One region of the Marinococcus sp. LNHM3E3-2.2 genome, then DNA from elsewhere that is predicted to be linked to it. Evidence: riboswitches for the same ligand, from Rfam matches in the RefSeq annotation. Region 1 holds a riboswitch; the other holds the start of a gene.
What was found. A riboswitch is a leader RNA that binds a small molecule or an ion and turns the genes downstream of it on or off. The one in region 1 is predicted to bind glycine.
Positions count from the first base shown of each region.

Region 2: it holds a riboswitch for glycine, as region 1 does, so the genes downstream of both, ACTRXF_RS02095 (serine dehydratase beta chain) here and gcvT (glycine cleavage system aminomethyltransferase GcvT) in region 1, are expected to answer to the same signal.

Region 1 covers NZ_JBQLIC010000018.1:2,670-7,087, forward strand. Annotated here, with positions in the region: gene gcvPB (aminomethyl-transferring glycine dehydrogenase subunit GcvPB) at 1-315, opposite strand, end outside; gene gcvPA (aminomethyl-transferring glycine dehydrogenase subunit GcvPA) at 302-1,663, opposite strand; gene gcvT (glycine cleavage system aminomethyltransferase GcvT) at 1,681-2,787, opposite strand; glycine riboswitch at 2,869-2,956, opposite strand; glycine riboswitch at 2,960-3,048, opposite strand; gene ACTRXF_RS14895 (MBL fold metallo-hydrolase) at 3,242-3,883, shown strand; gene ACTRXF_RS14900 (CapA family protein) at 3,984-4,418, opposite strand, start outside.
Region 2 covers NZ_JBQLIC010000001.1:411,539-415,956, reverse strand. Annotated here, with positions in the region: gene ACTRXF_RS02120 (SulP family inorganic anion transporter) at 1-70, opposite strand, end outside; gene ACTRXF_RS02115 (hypothetical protein) at 231-404, opposite strand; gene ACTRXF_RS02110 (hypothetical protein) at 439-1,005, opposite strand; gene ACTRXF_RS02105 (RDD family protein) at 1,053-1,472, opposite strand; gene ACTRXF_RS02100 (GNAT family N-acetyltransferase) at 1,586-2,098, opposite strand; glycine riboswitch at 2,254-2,358, shown strand; glycine riboswitch at 2,362-2,439, shown strand; gene ACTRXF_RS02095 (serine dehydratase beta chain) at 2,518-3,015, shown strand; gene sdaAA (L-serine ammonia-lyase, iron-sulfur-dependent, subunit alpha) at 3,012-3,896, shown strand; gene ACTRXF_RS02085 (hypothetical protein) at 3,933-4,073, shown strand.

The sequences.
Region 1 (4,418 bases):
CTGGTACGGATGCGTCGAGGCAAAACCGGCCATGCGGGCCGTTTCTTCATTGATTTTCGGATTGTATTTCATCGTGCAGGACCCGAGCGGGTAAAAGCCCGAATCCACTCCGTAATTTCGATTCGAAAGCGCCGTATAATGTCTCATCAACTGCAGTTCAGATACTTCCGGCAGTGCCGGCTCTTCTTCCCGGATATTAGCCCCGGGCAAAATATCGCTCAGGCTTTGTTCAGGTATATTTGTCTCAGGAAGGGAATACGCTACCCTCCCTGGTTTGCTTTGTTCGAAAATTAACGGTTGGTTAGGCTGTTTCATGTACAAGCACCTCCAAATGTTTGGCAAAGGTTTCCAGCTGTTCTCTTGTGCGAAGTTCAGTCACACATACGAGCATCTGGCCTTTTTTATCCGCCGACACTTCACCTAAATCATACCCGCCGATGATCCCCTGCCTGAATAGCTGTTCATTCACTTCTGCCACTGGACGGCCGAGGTCAACCACAAATTCATTAAACGATGGCGCCTCATGGACAAGCTCAATGCCTTTTTGTTTGAGCAGCTGTTTAAAGAAATGAGCACTTTTAACATTTCTTTCTGCCGTTTCCTTCAGCCCTTTTTTACCGAGAGCCGTCATTGCGACAGAAGCAGCCAGCGCGTTCAGAGCCTGGTTTGAACAAATGTTGGATGTCGCTTTATCCCGGCGGATATGCTGCTCTCTTGCCTGCAGCGTCAGTACATAACCCCGGCTTCCGTCTTCATCCTCCGTCTGTCCGACAAGACGCCCGGGGACCTTCCGAATATGCTTTTTAGTGGTGGCAAAAAATCCGCAGTGCGGTCCGCCAAACTGCATTGGAATACCAAGAGGCTGAGCGTCTCCTGCCACAATATCCGCTCCGAAGCTTCCCGGCGGCGTCAGAACGCCGAGCGCAAGGGGATTTGCCGACACTATCATCAGCGAGTTTTCTTTATCGGCTGCCTGCCTTACAGCAGCTAAATCTTCAATAGTACCGTAAAAGTTTGGGTACTGCACAATCACTCCTGCGGTATCAGCATCGATCATGTCTTCAAGCTTAGCCATATCCGTATGCCCGTCCTTTTCGGGAACGATTTTCACTGTAAGTCCGGGCCCGGCAGCGTATGTTTTCAATACATCGAGCGCTTCAGGGTGAACCGTTCCAGAGACGACAACGGTACGGCGCCTCCCTCTGTTTTCACTTGCGGCCATCAGTGCTGCTTCTGCGAGCGCCGTCGGCCCGTCATACATGGACGAATTAGCAATATCCATTCCCGTAAGTTCACTGATCATCGTTTGAAATTCAAAGATTGCCTGCAGCTCGCCCTGCGAAATCTCCGGCTGGTACGGAGTATATGCCGTGTAAAATTCCGAGCGCCGGAGCACATGATCGACGACTGTCGGTATATAATGCTCGTACACCCCTGCCCCGAGATAGGAGACGCAGTCCTGCACGCTGGTATTTCTGTTACTGAGGCGCTTCATTTCCTTTAGAAGATCCGTTTCGCCAAGAGCCTTCGGCAGATTCATTTCTCCGGAAAAGCGAATATTTTCCGGTACGTCCTCAAACAATTCACCGATCGAATCCACACCGATCGTTTTAAGCATTTCTTCTTTATCCTCGCCGGTTACCGGCAGATAGCGATAATCCATTCTGGTGCCTCCTCTGTTTATTTTTCCCGTTTATAAAAGGGCACAGCTGCCACTTTTGCGCGTTTGGCTTTGCCCCGCACATCCACTTCGACAGCCTGACCGAGATTCGTCCATCCAATATTCAGAAGTGCAAGTCCCACATTTGCTTTCAGCGTCGGCGACTGAGTGCCCGTAGTTACCCAGCCGATTTCCTCTCCGTCATCATTGTGTACCATGTAACCCGGGCGCGGAATTGCTTTATCAACCATTTCGATCCCGACAAGTTTACGTTTTAATCCCGCTTCTTTTTGTTTTTTTAAAGCTTCTTTACCAATGAAATTATCTTCCTGCTTCAGCTTTACGCAAAAGCCTATGCCTGCTTCAAGCGGCGTAATATTTGCGCTCAGCTCCTGGCCGTAGAGCGGCAGCTTCGCTTCAAACCTCAGGGTGTCTCTCGCGCCGAGACCGCATGGAATGAGTCCTTCGGATTCTCCTGCTTCCATGATCGTCTCCCAGCTTCGGATGGCCTCTTCAGCCCGGCAGTATAATTCAAAGCCGTCTTCTCCGGTATAGCCGGTTCTTGAGATGATAATATTTTCTGCTTCTCCGACTGAAGCACCGGCAGCAAACCGAAATGGCAGAATCTCTGCAAGAGAAGCATCGGTTACTTTCTGCAGCACCGTTTCTGCCACCGGGCCCTGTACAGCGATTAGTGCTGTTTCTTCCGAAATATCGGTAATACTTACGTTTTTCGTTACGTGGCGGCGAAGCCATTCCAGATCTTTTTCAATGTTAGCTGCGTTCAAAACGAGCATGTATTTTTCTTTTTCGAGCTGGTACACGAGCAGATCGTCAACCGTACCTCCATCTTCATAACACATGGCGGTATAAAGTGCTTTTCCGGGTTCTGCATTTTTTATGTTGTTTGTGAGCATATACTGTAGAAATTCAGCAGCACCCTCTCCTTCTACGATCGCCTCACCCATATGGGAAACATCGAACAGACCAGCCTTTGTACGAACCGCCTCGTGCTCGTCTTTGATGCCGGAAAACTGAACAGCCATTTCCCATCCGCCAAAATCGACGGTTTTTGCTCCGTGTTTTTCATATACCGGATACAGGGGTGTTCGTTTTAATTCTGCCAAGAAAATCACCTCATCATTATTTTCTGAAAAATCAAAACAGTAAAAAGCATAAAAAAGACAGAACTCCATAAGATATGGAAGCTCTGTCCTATAACCAGAAAGTTTCTCCTTTCCGTCGTACGGAAAGAGTGTCTTCGTGGGTGGCTTCTAAAAGAAGCGCTCTCCAGAGGAGCGTCCAGTAAGAGTCTGTTTGCCTGAGAGATTCACCTGTTACGGCTTGCTCCTTCGGCGCTGCCTGGCAGTCTCTCCCCTTACCATCATCCGCGCATTATATGTACATCTTTATTTGCTCATATTCTATCACTAATTCAGATAAAAACCAATGCTGAAAAAAATTAACCCGAACATTTCCGATAAATTGTACTCCATCATTCGTTTATCACTTTGGATCAATCATTTCTTCTCACTGTAATATTGTTTATACTAAAATCAGCATAAAAATTGGAGGGAAACTATGAACTGGAAACAGCTTCCACTGGGACCACTGCAGACAAACTGCTATGTTCTGTACGATAATGATAAAAACGCCGTAATTATTGATCCGGCCGGGGATGCCGATAAACTGCTCACCTATCTTCAGGAAAACGAGATGCGTCCTGTAGTCATTCTGTTAACACACGCCCATTTTGATCATATCGGTGCGCTTGATGCCGTGCGGGAAGCCTACAATATCCCTGTTTATCTTCATGAGCATGAAAGGGACTGGCCTGGGGACGCCCAAAAAAACGGATCCGGACGCATGATGCCGGAGGCTGCGTTTACTGCAAAGCCCGCGGATCACCTTCTGCAGTCTGAAGGAACGCTTCAATTCGGCAGCTTTGAATTCCAATGGCTTCATACACCGGGCCATTCGCCGGGAAGTGTTTCCTATTGGCATAAAGAAACCAACACAGTCTTCTCCGGCGATGTATTGTTTTCAGGTGGTGTTGGACGTACTGACCTTTACGGAGGTGACATGGATACGCTGCTAGCCTCTATTCACGAGCAGCTGCTTGAACTCCCGGAAAATACAATAGTAGCCTGCGGCCACGGCCCCTTCACCGATATCGAAGCCGAAATGGATTCCAACCCCTTCATTAATGGGTTTGGCGCATAAAAATAAAGACCTCTGATTTTAAATTAGAGGTCTTTTAATATTTTAATACAGTAAATGAAATTATTTATGCATTCCCGCCCAGTATCAGACGGTTAGTACTTTAATCGTTTTCTTCGATCCATTGATACACATGCTCGCGCAGATCCTCTTCGGTTTCACCACCTTCTGCAGGGTGGTCTGCTTCGGCCATCGGCTTCACTGTGTACTGATCCTCAGGGCCCGGTACAACCTGGGTAAAATCAACGTCAGGCTCTGTAATCTTCACGTCTTCGCCGTCTTTTTCCACATCGAATGTAGCAATACCGCCTGTATCGGTATATTCCTGATCCTGACCGGAATAGAAATTGCCGAGAGAATAATAAACAAGCGTTTCATTTCCTTCTTCACCCTCCACCCATTCCATCGGCTGAAGCACGTGAGGGTGATGACCAATAACTACGTCCACTTCCTGGTCTGCAAGAAATTGGCCCAGCTCTTTTTGTTCTTCATTCGGAAGGCGCTCGTATTCATTTCCCCAGTGCATATTGACGACTAC
Region 2 (4,418 bases), on a different contig from region 1:
TATCCTTTTTCAGCGACTGATTATTGTATTCCTGCGGCATGCTTAATATGTTTTTTGTCCTCCGGCGCATAAATCCTTCCTTCTTTCTCCGTGAACTTGCAAAGTGTTCAATCTCTCTCTTATAAATCATGAACCATAACTGCTTAAAAGAAAAGCCCGCGCCGTACCTTTTTGTAAAAACAGACTAACGCCGCCAGCAACACAAAGGCAGACACCCGGAGGTCCCTGCCTTATTTTTCCCATTCGTTTTTCAGCTCTTCTTTGATTTCGGCTTTCAACTGCTCATATGCGGCTTCATCCATCTGTTTCTTCTTTACACGAAGCAAACGTTTACCAAATGCTTTTATGTTGAAAGCAATCATCAGCAGAGCGCCGACGATCAGCATATCCATAAGCAAGTCCACGGCTCTTCCCTCCTCAAGACAACGTGACTTCAACCTAGCCGCTGTTCTGTAAAAAGGCTTTAATTTGTTCACGGTGCGCGTCGGTGTCCGCCCTGGCCTCTTCTGAATAGGAGAGGGAATAGGTGCCTCCCTTCGCGTAAAACGTGTACGTAATCGGCCCACTCTGGATATCCCGGCCCACCGGACGTCCCCCAATACTGAGCACGTCATCGTGAGCGCCGAATACCATCTGATCGCCCGCTTCGTAATTTAAAATAATGTGAATGTCGTTGCTGTTGATGCCGTACACAAGCCGTGTACTGTAGTCCTCTTCATACCGGTGCCGGTTGCCCGCGTCCTGAAAATAAGGAAGAAGCTCGTCCTCTTCTTCCTCGCTGTACCAAATCTCCACTTCCTCGGGCTCCCCCTCTTCATTCTCGTTAATCTGCGCCCTCGAAACCGGTGCATCGTTCAACAACGGAAGCGGCACTTCTTCTCCCCATTCCGTTTCTATATTTCCAGGGACCTCTTCCTCTTCCTCCGTATAGTAAGAAGGTACGGAACAGGCGCTTAAAAGGATGAATATGCCAGCTGCCCCGGCAGAAAAGATCTTTTTTATCATGTATTTCCTCCGCTCGCATGATTGGCGTTACCATCCCGATAGTAAAGCTACCGGCTTTTTTTCACCACCCGGGTGCCCGCAAGAAAATCGTGCAGGGCCCGTTTGTCCTTACGGACAAGCACCATAATTATACTCGTGATCATCAGTATGTATAGAGTAATTCCGTACAAAATATTAGCTACGAGCACGCGCATCAGCATTGCCCCGATGCCAAGCTTCCTTCCGTCCATTTTCACAATCTGAATGCCCATGGCATACTTCCCGACCGTCTGGCCCTGCCATACTATCGGCAGAATCATGGAATATAGAAGCGATCCGGCACCGGAAAATATATCGACATTCACTTCATCGGGGTTGATCCATAGCATGGCCAGCATACTAATGAGAAGAATGGGGAAAGAAAGCAGGAGGCCGTCAATAACAATAGCGAGCAGCCTGCTGCCAAAACCGGCAGGTTCCTGTTGCATACATACACTCCTTTAATCACTCTTGTTGTAAGCTCTTCTTTTCTATTTTTTCATAATAATCTAATTTTTGGAAGTGACAATCTCCCTGGTTCCTTAATTTTCCAACGAGGTTCTCAGTCTGTCGGGAACAACGCAGTGTTCAGCCGGCCCATCACCAGCACATTGTAAAACGCGCCACGGGCAAAATGGGCTTTACGGAGCGTACCTTCTGGTTCAAACCCGCGGCTTTTATACAGCTGTACTGCGCGCGTGTTTTCTTCCACCACATCGAGCTCCAGCCGGAATAAGCCTAAATAATTATCGGCGATATCCAGCAGATGATCAAGCAGACGGCTGCCGATCCCCCGGTTCTGAAACTCATCGTGCACCGCCATGGCAGTCATGCCGTAGTAATGCAGCTTACCGCTCAGCACCTCCAGAGAGCCGATACCGACGACCCGGCCGCCGTACTCGGCAACAATCACATGATCGTTCGCCGTCAGCCCTTCAATAAATGACTGGCTGGAGGTTCTTCGCTCCGAAGGGAGTCCCAGCGTATAATGCATGACAGAAGGCTGGCGCCGGAGAATATTAATGTCTTTTTCATCTTCTGCCATGACGGGGCGCAGAATAATTTGTTCGCTCATAGTCGCATCCCTTCATTTCTTTCGGTAAATTGGTTTATTATTCCAGGCTAACAGGCTGCATCCAGTATATCGCTCTCATGCCAGCTGTCAAAAAATAGGTTTACTTTTCCAGACCGGATGTTTACACTAAAAGTAACAAAATATTGGTTTTGCAGATGAATGTATTGGGAGAGCCTGTAGAATATTACAGCACCGAAGGAGCAATTCTTCCCACCAGCCGGGAAGAAAAAACTCTCAGGTACCAGGACCAGTACAGGATGCACCTCTGGAGAAGGTATGCGTACCTGCCGAAGAAGAAAATTCTTGTCAAAGAATGAAATCTTTCAGGCACACAGACAGAGAAACGGCGATTCAGGCCGTTTCTCTGTCTTTTTTTGCATTAATGTAATCGTTTTCAATTCAAATTTGGAGGAATCGCTATGGAGTTTGACAGCTGTTTTGATATTATCGGCCCGATTATGGTCGGTCCCTCGAGCTCTCACACAGCGGGGGTCGTATCGATCGGGAAATTTGTGCACGACTGGCTGGGAGAGGTCACAGATGTGACAATCACGTTCTACGGCTCTCTCGCCTCCACCTATCAGGGACACGGCTCGGACAAAGCCATAATCGGCGGCCTGCTCGGATTATCCGCCCACGACACCAACGTCCGGAGTGCGTATGCGCTGGCCAAAGACGAAGGCCTTCGTTACGACTTCCAGTTCTGTCCGGGCACTCCAGGCGGATGCCACCCGAACACTGTACATCTTCAGGCATCGTCCGGCATAGAAACCGTCCGCGTATCCGGCGCCTCCATCGGCGGCGGAGTGGCCTGCATTTATGGAATTAACGGTCATGACACCAGCATTAATTTGGGAACGGGTCCGGATATTTTATCGATTGCAGCCCGCACGAAAAAGGAGGCGTCATTTATATGAACGATACCATTGAAAGTATTGTACAGGAATGCATGGCTCAGGACATTTCCATTGGCGAGTGGATGCTGCGCCGTGAGGTTCGCCGCTCCAATTTTTCCCGGGAGCAGATTTTCGGACGCATGCAGGAGCGGCTGCAGGTAATGAAGCAGGCGGTCCGGGACGGAGTGAGTGACATTACGGAAACAGAGAGCAGGCTCTCGGGCGGTGATGCTTACCGGATGCATCAGTATAATCAAAACACCGACCCGTTATCCGGACCGGTCATCAGCACGGCGATGGAAGCAGCGATGGCCACGTCGGAAAGCAACGCAAAAATGGGCCTTATCGTCGCAACTCCCACGGCCGGGTCCGCAGGTATACTACCGGGCATTCTGGTCTCTCTCCAGGATAACCGCAGCATCGATGATGACACCCTGACGATGGGGCTGTTCACAGCAAGTGCCATCGGTTACGTATTTGCGAATCACGCCTTTATTTCCGGCGCGGCAGGCGGCTGTCAGGCGGAAATTGGCTCAGCGACGGCCATGGCTGCGGGCACGATTACGGAGCTGCAGCATGGCTCCCCGGAGCAGGCAGCCCACGCCACCGCAATAGCAATGAAGTCCCTTCTCGGACTCGTATGTGATCCGGTTGCCGGGCTCGTCGAAGTGCCGTGCGTGAAAAGAAACGTCATCGGCACCTCCATCGCTTTTTCAGCGGCCGATATGGCTTTAGCGGGCATAACCAGCCGCATCCCCTGCGATGAAGTTATTCAGACGATGCATACGATCGGCCGCGACATGCCGGGCAGCCTGAAAGAGACTGCTGAAGGAGGGCTTGCCCAGACCCCGACGGGAAAAGAAGCCGCCCGGAGGTTGTTTCAGCGGCCCTGCAGCTTATGAATCCCGGGCTCTAAATTCCACATAAGAGGTGAAGCTATGAACGAACGCCGTTTTTTTCAAATCTGGTTCGGTACTCTCACTCTCGTCAGCTTATTGTTTACGTACTGGGCTATAGCGGTTTCCGCCCTTCTTTTAGGCATTTTCTGCTTTATTTCTCCAAGGCCCAATGAAACGTAAATCCCTGAAACAACTCAAAAACGGCTTGATTATGGCTCCCGCCAGGCTCAAGCCGTTTTCTTTACTGTTCATATTCTATTTAAATTCCAGGCATTCTGCTTTCTGTTTCACCCCTGACGTGCTATTCTTACTATAAGTCCCTATAAAGGAGGTCATTGCCATCGACCATTTTGCATATGTACTTCAACGTCCCAAAAACCAGGTATACATAGGAACAGCCGCCGATATCCGCTCACGCTTCGGCAGCTCGGAACCCGTTTATTTTTGTTCCGAGGATGAACTGCTCGCCAGCTTAAACGCCTTTCGCGATGAAGAGCTTATCATCACTACCGTTAGTGACCTTCC